One region of the Ancylobacter novellus DSM 506 genome, then DNA from elsewhere that is predicted to be linked to it. Evidence: riboswitches for the same ligand, from Rfam matches in the RefSeq annotation. Region 1 holds a riboswitch; the other holds the start of a gene.

Region 1 (7,264 bases):
AGGAAGCCGCCGAACGCGCCGCCGAGACCGCCGCCAAGCGCCCGCACAAGGCCGTGAGACCGCGCTGAGCCTATCGCGCGTCGCAGATGTAGAGCGCCATGTCGGCGCCCGCCTCGCGCAACTCCGTCCATACATCCGGACGCACGCGGATGCGCGTGCCCATCTTGCGCGCATAGGCCATGGCGAACCTGTCCGCCGCCCGCGCCCTTTCCACCGACATGATCGATCTCCCTCTTCCGGCGAGAGGGTCCATGCAAGCACGCGGCCAGCGCCGGTGGCGGCTCAGTTCGCCGACGGGATGCGGGCGAGCAGCTCCTGCCTGCGCGATTGCGTCAGCGCCAGCACGCATTGCTGCTACGCGGCCGTGGTGCCGCTGCCGAAATGCCATTCCGCACCGATAGGTCGAACTTGCAGTTGGCGTCGCGGTAAGCGATCCAGGCGCGCTGGGCGGCGACGAGATTGTCGCGCCAGGTCGCCTTCGGGTCGGACGGTGTCGCGTCCTGGTCGATCGCCGCCAGCATCTTCTGATAGGCGGCGTTCAGCGCCTTGTCGGCCTCCGCCGCCTCCTTGGTGAGGCAATCCTCCATGGCGTAGCCGTCGAGCTTGTCGCAGTTCGTTTGCGGGTTCCACTGCGCCCATACCGGGCGCGGCGCCGCCCATGCGAGCATCGCCGCAGCGGCAAGGCAGCACAAGCGCGACAGATGGCCGGACATTCTTCCCTCCCCAAACGCGAACGGGCCGGTCACACGGACCGGCCCGCCAGAACCAACCGCTTCCGGTGTCAGCGCAACAACGCGCTGCAACCGCCATCAGTGCGCCAGGAAGAGCGGCACCGTCATGCGCTCGAGGATGTCGCGCGTGACGCCGCCGAGCACGAATTCGCGCAGGCGCGAATGGCCGTAGCCGCCCATCACCACGAGGTCGATGTCGCGCGCCGCCACTTCCTTGAGCAGCACGTCGACGATGCCCTCGTCGCCCGACGGCACCAGCCGGCGCAGCTCGACCGTCTTCTCGTGCCGCGCCAGATGGCGGGCGAGGTCGGCGCCGGGCAGCTCATCGGCCTTCTTCTTGCCGGTGACGACCACCGCCGCCTCGACGAGGTTGGCATGGGCGAGCAGCGGACGCGCCTCGGCTACCGCCCGTGCTGCGGCGCGGCCGCCGTCCCAGGCGACGAGGATGCGCTTGGCCGAGAACGGCTTCTGATAATTGCGCGGCACCAGCAGCACCGGCCGGCCGGAATCGAACAACACGGCCTCGGTGATCACCTCCTCCGCGCCCATGCGCTCGGGATCGGCCTGGCTGACGATGGCGAGGTCGTAGAGCCGCGCCATCACACCGATCTGCTCCGCCGCGCCGCCCGGCGTGCCGTCGACCGTGCGGATCTCGCCGGGCAAGCCGAGCGAACGCGCCGCCTCGCCGAAACGCTCCACCGCCAGCTGCGCCAGCCGCTGGCTTTCCACCCGCTGCGCCTCGATGAAATCGGTCGAGAAGGCCTCGGTGTAGACCGGCGGCACGTCGATCTCGTAGCTGACGGCGACGCCGGTAAGGTGCGCGCCGAGCGCCGCGGCGGCCGAGGCGGCATAATCCACCGCCGTGTCCGGGCCTTCGCCGATGCGCAGGCTGACGAGAATGTCCTTGATCATCTGTTTCCTCCACTCATTACCTTCGACCACGCTGCTCATAGACAAGTGTGGCCGCATTGACGGGCGTCAAGTAGTACCGCGGCTCGGCGGCGGGCATAGCGGCAACGGTCGCGCAGCCGCGGCCTCGCGGCTATAAGGGCGGAAACGGATGCAGGGATTCACCGGATGGCCGCCATAGGGCGCGCGTTCGCCGTTACCGCCCTTCTGCTCGGCCTATGGGAGGCGGCGGTACGACTTCTCAATGTGCCGGCCTATATCCTGCCGGGCCCGCTACGCATCGGCGCGGCTCTCTGGGACAATGCCGCCATCCTCGCCCACAACGCCGCCATCACGCTCGGCGAGATGCTGCTCGGACTCGTCTGCGGCTCGGTGCTCGGCATCGCCTGCGCGCTCGCCATGGCGGCCTCGCCGCTGGCACGCCGCATGATGCGCCCGGTGCTGCTGGTGGCCCAGGCTCTGCCCGTCTTCGCCATCGCGCCGCTCTTGGTGATCTGGTTCGGCTTCGGCCTCGCCTCCAAGATCGTCATGGCGAGCCTGATCATCTTCTTCCCCGTCGCCTCCGCCTTCCATGACGGGCTCGCCCGCGCCGAGCAGAGCCTCGTCGACATCGCCCGGCTGCACGGGGCCGGCACGCTGGCGACGCTGCGCTACATCCGCATCCCCTCCGCCCTGCCCGCTCTCGCTTCTGGCCTGCGCGTCGCCACCGCCGTCGCGCCCATCGGCGCGGTGGTCGGCGAATGGGTCGGCGCGTCGGCGGGGCTCGGCTATCTGATGATCTATTCCAACGCCCGCATGCAGACCGACATGGTGTTCGCGGCCCTCGCCATATTGCTCGCCGTCGCGCTGCTGCTCTTCGCCTTCGTCGACAAGGCGCTGACCCGCCTCGTGCCCTGGGCGCCGGAGACCGTGCCGGCCTGAGAAGCGCACATATGAGGAGCGCAGAGCGGTGGGCTTGCACGGCATCGACCTTGCGTGGACGATATTGTCGTTGCCGATCCTGTGAGGATCCATGATCTCGCGCCAGGTCATCTATGAAGCGCTTGTCGACGTGTTCGAGCTCTCGCCGGTGGCCATCTGCATTTCGACGGCGGAACATGTCTCGCGCTACATCATGGCCAATCCGGCCTATCTCGCCATGATCGGACGAAGCTGGGAGGAGATCGCCGGCCAGCCCATGTATCTCGATACGGTGCGGGCCCTCGATGACCCGGCGCGGCTGCGCCGCATCCACGCGTTGGACACGGTGGGCCTGTACGAACTCGAGGAGGTCGACCTGCGGCATTCCTCCGGCCGCATCGTGCCGACGCTCATCTCGACGCAGCGCCGCACCATCGATGGCGAGCGGTTCGACATCGAGATCATCATCGACAACTCCCAGCGGAAGGCATTCGAGCGGAGCCTGCTCGAAGCCGCCTATACCGATGTGCTCACGGGCCTGCCGAACCGCGCCGCCTTCGACCACCGGCTGAGCACGTTGCTGGAGCAGCGACCGCCCGGCGAGGGCATCTGCCTCGCCTATATCGACCTCAACGGCTTCAAGTCGATCAATGACGGCCACGGCCACGCCACCGGCGACCGCGTCCTGCGCCAAATCGCCGACCGGCTGCGCTCCCATGCCGATCCGCAGCACTTCATGGCACGGATTGGCGGCGACGAGTTCGTGCTGCTCTCCACCTTCGCGCAAGAGAGCGCACCCTGCATCGAGGACATGCAGATCCTGGCCGAGGCGCTCTGCGCGGTGATGGACACGGACGGACAGCGGCTCGCCATCGGCGCCGCCATGGGTGTCGTCATCACCCGCGAGGCGATCGACGCCGATGCGCTGATGCGCGGGGCCGATGCGCTGATGTACGCCGCCAAGGCGACGGGCCGAACCGTCGCGGTGAACCTGAACTGGATCGGCAACGCGTGAGCCTGCACCTCTCCAACGTCGACGCCCGCCGCATCTTCCTCGCCAAGCAGGGCCTGAGCCGTCCCCGCGGCCCGCTCACCAAGGCGGGGCTGCTGGAGCTCATCACCGACCTCGGCTTCGTGCAGGTCGACAGCATCGCGACGGTCGAGCGCGCGCACCACCACATCCTGTTCGCCCGCAACCCGAACTACAGACGCGAGCAGCTTTCCCGCCTGATCGAGAAGGACGGAGAGCTTTTCGAGCATTGGACGCATGACGCGTCCATCATTCCCAGCGCCTTCTTCCCCTATTGGAAGCACCGCTTCGCCCGCTCCCGCGAGACGCTCGCCGCGCGCTGGCGTCAATGGCACGAGAACGGCTTCGAGACCTACATCGACCACGTATTCGAGCGGGTGAAGACCGAAGGCCGCCTGATGGCGCGCGACTTCGAAGCGGAAAAGCGCCCGCCCGGCGGATGGTGGAACTGGCACCCGGAGAAGACCGCGCTCGAATATCACTGGCGCACCGGCAATTTCGCCATCGCCGGCCGCGAGGGCTTCCAGAAGGTCTACGACCTCGCCGAGCGGGTCATCCCCGCACGCTATTATGCCGGCGAGGTCTCGCGCGAGGAGTTCGTCGACTGGGCCTGCACCTCGGCGCTGGAGCGGCTCGGCTTCGCCACCCATGGCGAGATCGCCGCCTTCTGGGGCCTGCTCACCCCGGATGAAGCGCGTGCCTGGGTGGCAGCGAATGCCAGGCGGCTTGAACCCGTGCTGATCGCCCCGGCCGACGGCACACGCCCGCGCGCCTCGCATGCGTTCAAAGGCAGCGGCGACGCCTTCGCCGCCCTGCCCGCGCCGCCGCCGCGTCTGCGGGTGCTCAACCCTTTCGACCCGCTGCTGCGCGATCGCAACCGCACGGAGCGCCTGTTCGGCTTCAACTACCGCATCGAGGTGTTCGTCCCCGCGGAAAAGCGGGTCTGGGGCTATTACGTCTTCCCGCTGCTGGAGGGTGACCGGCTGGTCGGGCGCATCGACATGAAGGCCGACCGCAAGGCCGGCACGCTCGACGTGCGCCGGCTCTGGCTGGAGAAGGGCGTGCGCGCCTCCAAGGCCCGCCTCGCCGCCCTCGACACTGAACTCGCCCGCCTCGGCACGTTCGCCGGGGTCGAGCGGACGGTGTATCTGGACGGGTGGCTGGGGGAGTAGCCCTCCCCTTAGCCGGCAATTGCCCTGGCATGTCAGCGATGCTAGCGTGCCGCGCATCCGAGGGGTGTCCCGCCGACCGCAAGGTCCAGGGGCTGAGATGGCATCCGCCAGACCCTTTGAACCTGATCCGGGTCATGCCGGCGAAGGGACGGAACGACGGCCGGGTCGCATCGCGCCCGAGCGGATTCCCCCGAAAGCTCATGCGCCGGATCTCCGAATGGGAGGAGATCCATGTTCAAGACCATCGCCCAGACCGCTGCGGGTTGCGCCGTGGCCCTCGCCTTGTCGCTCGCCCCCGCAAGTGCCGCCGACAAGCTCACCGTACTGCTCGACTGGTACATCAACCCCGACCACGCGCCGCTGATCGTCGCCAAGGAGAAGGGCTTCTTCCAGGCGCACGACCTCGACGTCGAGCTCGTCGCCCCGGCCGATCCCTCCGCCCCGCCGCGCCTCGTCGCCGCCGGACAGGCGGACGTCGCGGTGAGCTACCAGCCCAGCCTCTACCTCTCGGTGAAGGAAGGCCTGCCGCTGGTGCGCTTCGGCACGCTCGTCTCGACACCCCTCACGGCGCTCGTGGTGCTGAAGGACGGCCCGATCAAGTCCATCGCCGACCTCAAGGGCAAGACGGTCGGCTATTCGGTGGCGGGGCTGGAGGACGCGCTGCTCGGCACCATGCTGGCGAGCGCCGGGCTGAAGCCGACCGACGTCACCATGATCAACGTCAACTTCGCCCTCTCCCCGGCGCTCGCCGCCGGCAAGGTCGACGCCGTGATCGGCGCCTACCGCAATTTCGAGCTCACCCAGATCAAGCTTGAGGGCAAGGAGGGCCGCGCCTTCTTCCCCGAGGAGCACGGCGTGCCGGTGTTCGACGAACTGATCTATGTCGCCCACAAGGACAAGCTCGCCGATCCGCGGCTCAAGCGCTTCCTCGCCGCGGTCGAGGACGCGACCATCTATGTGCTCAACCACCCGGACGAGGCGTGGGGCGTGTTCGTGAAGGCCAACCCCAAGCTCGACGACGAACTCAACCGTACCGCCTGGACCGACACGCTGCGCCGCTTCGCCCATGCGCCGGCGGCGCTGGACGCTGGCCGTTATGCCCGCTTCGGCGAGTTCATGAAGAGCCATGGGCTGATCGACAAGGTCGAGCCGGTGGCGACCTACGCGCCGGCGCTGCCGTGAGCCGACCTCTGTTTCTCCCGGTTGCCCCAGCGGCAATCGGGAGCTAGGTTGCACCCGCCATGATGATGATCCGCAACATTCGCGCCGTCTTCCAGCTCGGCTGATCCCGCTTCTCCGCGCACCGAGAACCGGATCGGCGCGTCCTGCGCGCCGCGAATGCCGCCTGCCGCGCGCGCTGCGCCGGCACTCATCAGGTGATCTCATGCCGAACGACTTCTCTTGTCCCCGCCTCGGCGCGGCGGATATCGAACGCTTCATCGCGGACGGCCTCGTCCGCATCGACCACGCCTTCCCGACGGAATTGGCTGCCGATTGCCGCGCCATCCTCTGGCGTGCCACCGGCTGCGACCCGAACGACCCCACGAGCTGGACGCAGCCGGTCATCCGCATCGGCCACCTCGCACTGCCGCCCTTCCGCGCGGCGGTGAACACCCCGACACTGCACGCGGCCTTCGATGCCCTGGTCGGGCCGGGCCGCTGGCTGCCATGCGGCGGCCTCGGCACCTTCCCGATCCGCTTCCCCTCGCCCGACGATCCGGGCGACGACGGCTGGCACATCGATGTGAGCTTCGGCACCGAGGCGCCGGACTTCATGCAGTGGCGCGCCAATGTCCACTCGAAGGGACGGGCACTGCTCATGCTGTTCCTGCTCTCCGACGTCGGCGAGGCGGATGCGCCGACGCGCCTGCGCCCCGGTTCGCATCTCGACATCGCCCGCCGGCTCGCACCGCATGGCGAGGACGGGCTGACGCTCGGCGAGCTGGCGGCGAGCGGCTTCGAGGATGCGCCCGGCCATGGCGAGGTCCTCGCCACCGGTGCGGCGGGCACGGTCTATCTGTGCCATCCCTTCCTCGTCCACGCGGCACAACCACATCGGGGCATGCGGCCGCGCTTTCTCGCGCAGCCGCCGCTGCTGCCGGCGGCGGAGTTGCGGATCGACCGGGAGAGCGGCGATTTCTCGCCAGTCGAGCGGGCGACGCGGCGCGCGCTCGGCCTCGGCTGATGTCGTTGGAGGGCGCTCAGGCGCCCTCCACTTGGCTTCCCCAACGGATAGGGCGTTCCGATCGCCCGGAATGACCGTTGCGTGCTTCCGGCTCCCGCCCGCCGATGCTACCCATGGCCGAGGCTCGAACGACCGCGAGGGGCAGGAATGGGGAACGGGGGATATCATGTCGTGGCCGCGCTGGTCGGTGCGGCGGTCGGCGTCCTCGGCTCCGCCTTCCATCTCAGCGTCGAAGGCCTGATGACGGGCTGGCCCGCCTTCCTGCGCGACACGCTCCAGCTTTCCGGCCCGGGGCTCTATGTCGCCGGCGGCCTCGCCGCCGCCGCGATGACGGTCG
Region 2 (7,264 bases), 2.1 Mb from region 1:
GCGGGCCTTGTCGTCGAGCGCCCTGGTGATCAGCGCACAGCGCGCCGCGTAGCCGGCCTCGCCCTGGCCGCGATAGTCGGAGACCAGCGTCTTCGAGAACAGGTCGCAGGCGGTCGCCTTGTCGCCGGTGTTGAAGGCCGTGGTCCACTCAGCGAGCCGCTGGCGGATCGCCTGCGCGTCGTCGGCCAGCGCGGAGCCGGCGAGGAACAGCGTTGAGAGCGCGAGGATCGGCAACAGGCGCTTCATGGAAGTCTCCCCCGGCGGCGGGGGATCATAGCACCGCGACGCGGTTGCGGAGCGAGGGCTTCACACCTCATCCACCTTCACGTCGTCATGCCCGGACTTGGTCCGGGCATCCACGACTTGGGTCCATCGCGGCGGAAAGACGTGGATGGCCGGGCCAAGCCCGGCCATGACGGCACTCTCTTCCCCATCGTCCGGGATGACGACTAAATGGAAGCGCAGAACCCTACGCCATCTCGCGTGTGGCCAGCACCCATTCGCGGGCGCGGCGCTCGGGGTTGTCGTTCAGGAGCACGTCGGTGACGACGGCGAGGCTGTCGGCGCCCGCCTCCAGCACGCCCTGCGCGCGATCGATGGTGAGCCCGCCTATGCCGACCAGCGGCAGGTCGCCGACGCGCTTCTTCCACTTGGCGACGCGCTCCAGCCCCTGCGGCGCCCAGCGCATCTTCTTCAATATGGTCGGGTAGACCGGGCCGAGCGCCACATAGTCCGGCCGTGCCAGCAGCGCGACTTCCAGCTCCGCCTCGTCATGGGTGCTGATGCCGAGCTTGAGCCCGGCGCTGCGGATCGCCGTCAGGTCAGCGGCGGCGAGGTCCTCCTGGCCGAGATGGACGAAGTCGCAGCCTTCCTCGATGGCGAGCCGCCAATGGTCGTTGACGACGAGCTGCGCGCCGTAGCGCTCGCACACCGCGCGCGCCTCGGCGATCTCGCGGCGCAGCTCCGCCTCCTCCTTGTCCTTGGCGCGCAGCTGCACCAGCTTCACGCCCTGCGGCAGCAGCCGCGGCAGCCAGGAGGCGCGGTCGACGATGAGGTAGAACGGGTCGAGTTTCATGATCCCACTCACTGGCCCAATACCGCGCGGCCCATGACGGGCGTCGAGGGCGCGGCCATGTCGCGCACTTCCATCGGGTCGGCAAGCACCGCCTCGCGCCCCGCCTCGATGGCGCGGGCAAAGGCGCGCGCCATGCGCACCGGGTCGCCGGCCTTGGCGACGGCGGTGTTCAGGAGCACGGCATCATAGCCCATCTCCATCGCCGCCGCCGCATGCGAGGGCACGCCGACGCCGGCGTCGACCACCAGCGGCAGGCCGGGGAAATGCGCCCGCAGCGAGCGCAGGCCGTAGGGGTTGTTGAGGCCGCGGCCGGAACCGATCGGCGCGCCCCAGGGCATCAGCACCTCGCAGCCGGCGCCGATTAGCTTCTCCGCCACCACGAGGTCTTCGGTGGTGTAAGGGAAGACCTCGAAGCCGTCGCGGGAGAGGATGCGTGCCGCCTCGACCAGGCCGAACACGTCGGGTTGCAGCGTGTCGTCCTCGCCGATCACCTCCAGCTTCACCCAGGGCGTGCCGAAGAGCTCGCGCGCCATCTCGGCGGTGGTGACGGCTTCCTTCACGGTCTTGCAGCCGGCGGTGTTGGGCAGCACCTTCACGCCGAGGTCGCGGATGAGCTGCCAGAAGCTCTGACCCGCCTTCGCAGCCCCGGATTCGCGGCGCAGCGAGACGGTGACGATCTCCGCCCCCGAGGCGCGGATCGCCTCGGACAGGATCGCCGGCGAGGGGTACTGCGCCGTGCCGAGCAGCAGGCGCGAATTCACCTTGGTGCCGTAGAACTCGACCGGATCGGCGAGCGTGCCGGGCGCCTGCGTCATCGCATCCATCTCATCAGCCTCCGTCTCAGCCACCTTGCATCGGGGCGAGGATCTCGACCCGGTCGCCATCGGTTATGGCCGTCGCCTCGCGCTTGACCGCGCGCACCATCGCCCCGTTCAGCGCCGTGGCGACCTTGGCGCCCTTGAGCCCGAGCTCGCTCAGAAGGTCCGCGAGGGTGCCGGCGCGGGTATCGGCCGGCTCACCATTGACGATGATCTTCATCCATCACCTCCGGGAAATACGCCCCGTCGAACGCCACTTCCGCCGCGCGGCGCGCCAAGGCGGGCGCGGCGAGGAAACCGTGGCGGTAGAGCCCGTTCACATAGATCGTGTTGCCGCGCTTGCGCAGCCGCGGCAGGTTGTCGGGGAAGGCCGGGCGCACATCGGCGCCGATCTCGACGATCTCCGCCTCGCCGAAGGCCGGATGCAGCGCATAGGTGGCCGAGAGCAGCTCCAGCATGGAGCGGCCCGTCACCCGGCCGCGCTCGTCATTCTCGATCGAGGTGGCGCCGATCATGAAATGCCCGTCGCCGCGCGGCACGATGTAGACGGGGATGCGCGGGTGCAGCATGCGCACCGGGCGCTTCAGCGCGATCTCGGTGGAATAGAGCACCAGCATCTCGCCCTTCACGCCGCGCAGGTCGGCGAGCTGGTCGCGGGCGGCGAGGCCGCGGCAGTCGACCGTCAGGTCGATCTCCTCGTCGCTCTCGAAGCCGTCGGCCTCGTAGCGGATGGCGACGTTATGTTCGCCGACCAGCTTCGCGGTCAGCGCGGCGAGCGCCTTGCGCGGCTCCAGATGCGCCTCGGTGGGGAAGAACAGCCCCTGCTCGAAGCGGCCCTCAAGGTCCGGCTCAAGGCTCGCAATGCCGGCGCCGTCGAGCCACTCATAGCCTTCGGTGCGGCGGGAGAAGCGCTTCAGCTCCGGCAGGTCGCGGGCCGGCGCCAGCACCAGCGAGCCCTCGCGCGGCACGTCGGGCACCGCCTCGCGCCAGTAGTCGAGGGATTCGAAGCCCAATTCGGCGATGATCGGCTCGGCGCTCTCGCGCTCGCACCAGGGCGCCAGCATGCCGCCGGCGAACCAGGAGCAGCCCTGGCCGGAGCCGGCCTTGCGCTCGACGATGGTCACCTGCGCGCCCCTCTTGGCGAAGGCATGGGCGCAGGTCAGCCCGGCGACGCCGGCGCCGACGATTTTTACACGCATGGCGTTATCGGCGCGGCGGGCGCCTTCGGTCGATTGAGTGTGCGGGGACGTCATCATTCCTCCCTCCGCCAGTCTCAACTGGATCAGGTTCGAAGGGTCGCCATGCCGCTTGCGCGCCGATGGCCTCTCAGCCTCCTGACGAGGCTCCCCCGGACTGACTTGATATAGTCACGAAGCCGGAGAATGTCACGCTGGCGTCGACAATATTCCGGGTCCGGACTTTGCCGGATGGAGCCTTGAGCTAGATGAGCCTGGCTACAACACGCCCTCATCCTGAGGTGCTCGCGCAGCGAGCCTCGAAGGATGGTCAGTGAAGCGCACCCGGACGAGCATCCTTCGAGGCTCGCCTTTGGCTCGCACCTCAGGATGAGGGCCATCGAGAAGAAGCGCCTTGAAGAACGCCGCCCCCCTCACCCCAGCCGCGACAGCGGGACGACGTTGTCCGGCGGCGGGCGGGTCGCCGAGATGACGGCGCGGCGCAGCGTCTCGCGGCTGAACGGCTTGCCGAGCCGCAGCGTGCCGGCCTTGGCCTCGGGCGGCAGCTCGGCATAGCCGGTGCCGAGGATGACCGGCAGGTCCGGCCAGCGCGCGGCGATCAGCGCGGCAAGCTGCACGCCGGTCATGCCGGGCATGGCCTGGTCGGTCAGCACCACGTCGAAGGCGACGCCGGTCTCCAGGATGCGCAGCGCCTCCTGCCCGGACGCAGCCTCGGTGACGAGGCAGTCGAGGTCCTCCAGCATCGCGCCCGTCGCCGAGAGCACCAGCGGGTCGTCGTCGACGACGAGGACGCGCAGCGCCCCGCCCTCCCCGGGCGGCACGAACAGGTCCTCCTCCGGCACGGCGGGAGACGGCCCGGCATTGCGCGCCTCTTCGGCGATGGGCAGGTAGATCGTCGCCGTCGTGCCGCGCCCCGGCCGGCTCGCCAACATCAGCCCGCCATCCGACTGGGCGGCGAGGCCGTGCACCATGGCGAGGCCGAGGCCGGTGCCCTTGCCGACGCCCTTGGTGGTGAAGAACGGCTCGGTAGCGCGCGCCAGCGTCTCCGCATCCATGCCGCTGCCGCTGTCGGTCACCGACAGGCAGAAATAGCGGCCCGCACGCAGCGGCGGGCGGTCGGCCTCGTCGGCCGGCGCGTCGACCGTCTCCTCGCGGGCGGCGATGGTGATGGTGCCGCCCTCCGGCATGGCGTCGCGGGCGTTGACGGCGAGGTTGAGCAGAGCGAGTTCGAGCTGGTTGGCGTCGACCCGCGCGCGCGGCAGGCCGAGCGGGAAATGCGTCTCGATGCGCACGCTCGGGCCGATGGAGCGGCGCAGCAGTTCCGCCATGCCGAGCACGAGGTCGGGCACGTCCACCGGCTCGGGCTTGAGGTCCTGGCGGCGGGCGAAGGCCAGCATGCGCTGGGTGAGCGCCGCGCCACGCTGCGCCGCCTGGATGGCGTTGCCGAGCAGCGCCTGCAGGCGCGGGTCGCTCGGCGCGCGCTTGGCGGCGAGTTCCAGATTGCCGAGCACCACGGCGAGCAGGTTGTTGAAGTCGTGGGCAATGCCGCCGGTGAGCTGGCCGACCGCCTCCAGCTTCTGCGCCTGGCGCAGCGCCTCCTCGGCGGTGCGGCGCTCGGTGACGTCGATCAGCCCGCACAGCGTCTTGACCAGCTTCCCCTGCGAGTCCCGCTCGGCGACGGCGGAGAGGATGCAGTTCAGGGTCCGCCCGTCGTGGGTGACGAGCTGGTACTCGACGTCGTGCAGTTCGCCCCTGCCCAGCAGCTGCGGCCAGTGCTCCTCGATGCGCACGCGCGCGGATTCGGGGGTCATGAAATCGGTGAGCAGCCGGCCGATCACCTCCTCGCGGCGATAGCCGAGCAGCTCCAGCCAGCGGTCGCTGACCTGCTCGATCCGCCCGTCGGGGCCGAGCGAATGCAGCGGCAGCGGCGTGCGGCGGTAGAGGTTGCGGTAGCGCTCCTCGCCCTCGCGCCACATCGCCGCCTCGCGCTCGGCCAGCACGGCGAAGCGGCGGTCATACATGGCGGCGAGCAGCGCGGCGATGACGATGGCGAAGGTCGCCGCCGTCACCACGATGACCAATTCGACGTTGCCGATGCCGCCCTCGCTGCCGAAGGTCGCGTGCGGCCCCTCATGCGGCGTGAAGGTGACGCCGACCATCGCCACATAGTGCATGCCGGCGATGCCGATGCCGAGCGCCACCGCCGCGGCGAGCCGCTGGGGAATGGAGTGGCGGCGGAAGGCCAGCCAGATCGCCACCATGGAGGCGCCGATCGCCAGCACCACGGCGGCGCCGACGAAGATCATGTCGTGCGACAGCAGGCCGGGCATGCGCATCGCCGCCATGCCGGCATAGTGCATGCCGACGATGCCGAGCCCCATGAAGACGCCGCTGAACGCCGCGCCGGCATAGCCGAGCACGACGCGGCTCGCGGCATAGAGCGCGATGCCGGTGGCGACCACCGCCAGCAGGAAGGACAGCACCGTCAGGCTGATGTCGTAGGACGCCGCCACGGAGAGGTTCAGCGCCAGCATGGCGATGAAATGCATCGCCCAGATGCCGCCGCCCAGCACGAGCGCCGCCGCCGCCAGCCAGCCATTGCGCACATGGCCGGAGGATTTTGGGACGCGGGCGGCGAGGTCCAGCGCCGTGTAGGACGCCGCGACCGCGATGAGGATGGAGAGCGCGACCAGCGCCTGATCGTGGCTACCGATAACGTTCATGTCACGACCAGGTACTTTCTTCCCGCAGACGCATATTCACGCATGCTAGCGCGCGGAAGGGTCTGCCGGACACCGATACCGACGCGCAAATCGCATCCTTCCACACGGCTCGCGGGCACGGGTCAGCTCAGATAGCCGAACAGCCAGAGCGCGATGATGATCGGCAGCGGGATGCCGATCAGCCACAGAATTCCACCCTTCAGCATGGGCCCCTCCTCTCGCCTAAGCCTAGGAACACGTAAGGAGGGCTTCCGGTTCCCTGTGGGAAGATGGCGCCGGTCGTGCTCCTCTTGCCGATGCCCCGCCAAGCCTGCACATGGATGTCCGATGCCGGATCTTGCCCGATTCACCTCGCTTCCCGCCTTCCAGCGCCTGGCGCGGCTGCGGCCGCGCGACCTGACCCGCTGGGCGCTGTCGGAGCTGAGCGTGCTTGTCGCGCTCACCGGCGCCGCCCTCGGCCTGTGGATCTTCGCCTCCATCGCCGACGAGGTGGTGGAGGGCGAGACCCACGGCTTCGACGAGACGGTGCTGCTGGCCTTCCGCGCGCCGGGCGATCCGGCCGATCCGCTCGGGCCGCGCTGGCTCGAGATCATGATGATGGACATCACCGCGCTGGGCAGCACCACGGTGCTGGCGCTGATCACCCTCATGGTGACCGGCTTCCTGGTGGTGGACCGCAAGCGCTCGGCGGCGCTGTTCGTGCTGGCGGCGACCGTGAGCGGCGGGACGTTGAGCTATCTGCTCAAGCTCGGCTTCGAGCGCCCCCGCCCCGACCTCGTCGCCCATCTGGTCGACGTGTCGACGATGAGCTTTCCCAGCGGCCACGCCATGGGCGCCGCCGTGACCTACCTGACGCTCGGCGCGCTGATCGTGCGCACGGAAGCGAAGCGCCGGCTCAAGGCCTATGTGATCGGCATCGCCGTCGCCCTCACCCTCATCATCGGGCTAAGCCGCATCTATCTCGGCGTCCACTGGCCGACCGACGTGCTCGCCGGCTGGTGCGCGGGCGGCGCCTGGGCGCTGCTGTGCTGGACCCTCGCCCTCATCCTGCAGCGGCGCGGCAAGATCGAAACCGACGCCCCGGCCGGCGAGCCGCCGCCTGCGGGATGATCCGTATGGAAGCGCCATGGCGTTCGCCCCACAGTCGGCTATCATCATGCCGGAGGGGGCCGGCAGAGCCACCCGTCACAGCAGGAGAAACGCATGGGCAACACCGCCGAGGGGCACCTGATCCCCGAGATGGGCGTGATCGAGACCACCGAGTCCGACAACGTCCTGCGCTGGGACGGCACCAACCTCTATGTCGAGCAGGACGTCTTCCATAACGGCCAGCTCGTCCACCGCCGCTACAAGCGCCGCGTGACCAAGCAGGTGGCGCAGGCGCTCGCCCTCATGCTGGCGCAGCACTGACCGCTCACCCTACCACTTCCACCCTCATGGCCGGCACGCCAT

Evidence for each region. A riboswitch is a leader RNA that binds a small molecule or an ion and turns the genes downstream of it on or off. The one in region 1 is predicted to bind thiamine pyrophosphate.
Region 2: another riboswitch for thiamine pyrophosphate. It lies ahead of SNOV_RS12995 (FAD-dependent oxidoreductase); the one in region 1 lies ahead of SNOV_RS03190 (ABC transporter substrate-binding protein).

The regions. Positions count from the first base shown of each region.
Region 1 is NC_014217.1:670,697-677,960, reverse strand. It holds gene SNOV_RS03225 (hypothetical protein) at 1-68, shown strand, start outside; gene SNOV_RS03220 (hypothetical protein) at 71-220, opposite strand; gene SNOV_RS03215 (lysozyme inhibitor LprI family protein) at 333-713, opposite strand; gene SNOV_RS03210 (universal stress protein) at 810-1,643, opposite strand; gene SNOV_RS03205 (ABC transporter permease) at 1,809-2,561, shown strand; gene SNOV_RS03200 (sensor domain-containing diguanylate cyclase) at 2,653-3,555, shown strand; gene SNOV_RS03195 (winged helix-turn-helix domain-containing protein) at 3,552-4,742, shown strand; TPP riboswitch at 4,793-4,908, shown strand; gene SNOV_RS03190 (ABC transporter substrate-binding protein) at 4,974-5,924, shown strand; gene SNOV_RS03185 (phytanoyl-CoA dioxygenase family protein) at 6,127-6,927, shown strand; gene clcA (H(+)/Cl(-) exchange transporter ClcA) at 7,099-7,264, shown strand, end outside.
Region 2 is NC_014217.1:2,721,746-2,729,009, forward strand. It holds gene SNOV_RS22645 (YybH family protein) at 1-246, opposite strand, end outside; gene SNOV_RS12980 (thiamine phosphate synthase) at 470-1,075, opposite strand; gene SNOV_RS12985 (thiazole synthase) at 1,084-1,899, opposite strand; gene thiS (sulfur carrier protein ThiS) at 1,916-2,113, opposite strand; gene SNOV_RS12995 (FAD-dependent oxidoreductase) at 2,091-3,146, opposite strand; TPP riboswitch at 3,136-3,253, opposite strand; gene SNOV_RS13000 (MHYT domain-containing protein) at 3,503-5,812, opposite strand; gene SNOV_RS13005 (phosphatase PAP2 family protein) at 6,140-6,922, shown strand; gene SNOV_RS13010 (hypothetical protein) at 7,016-7,222, shown strand.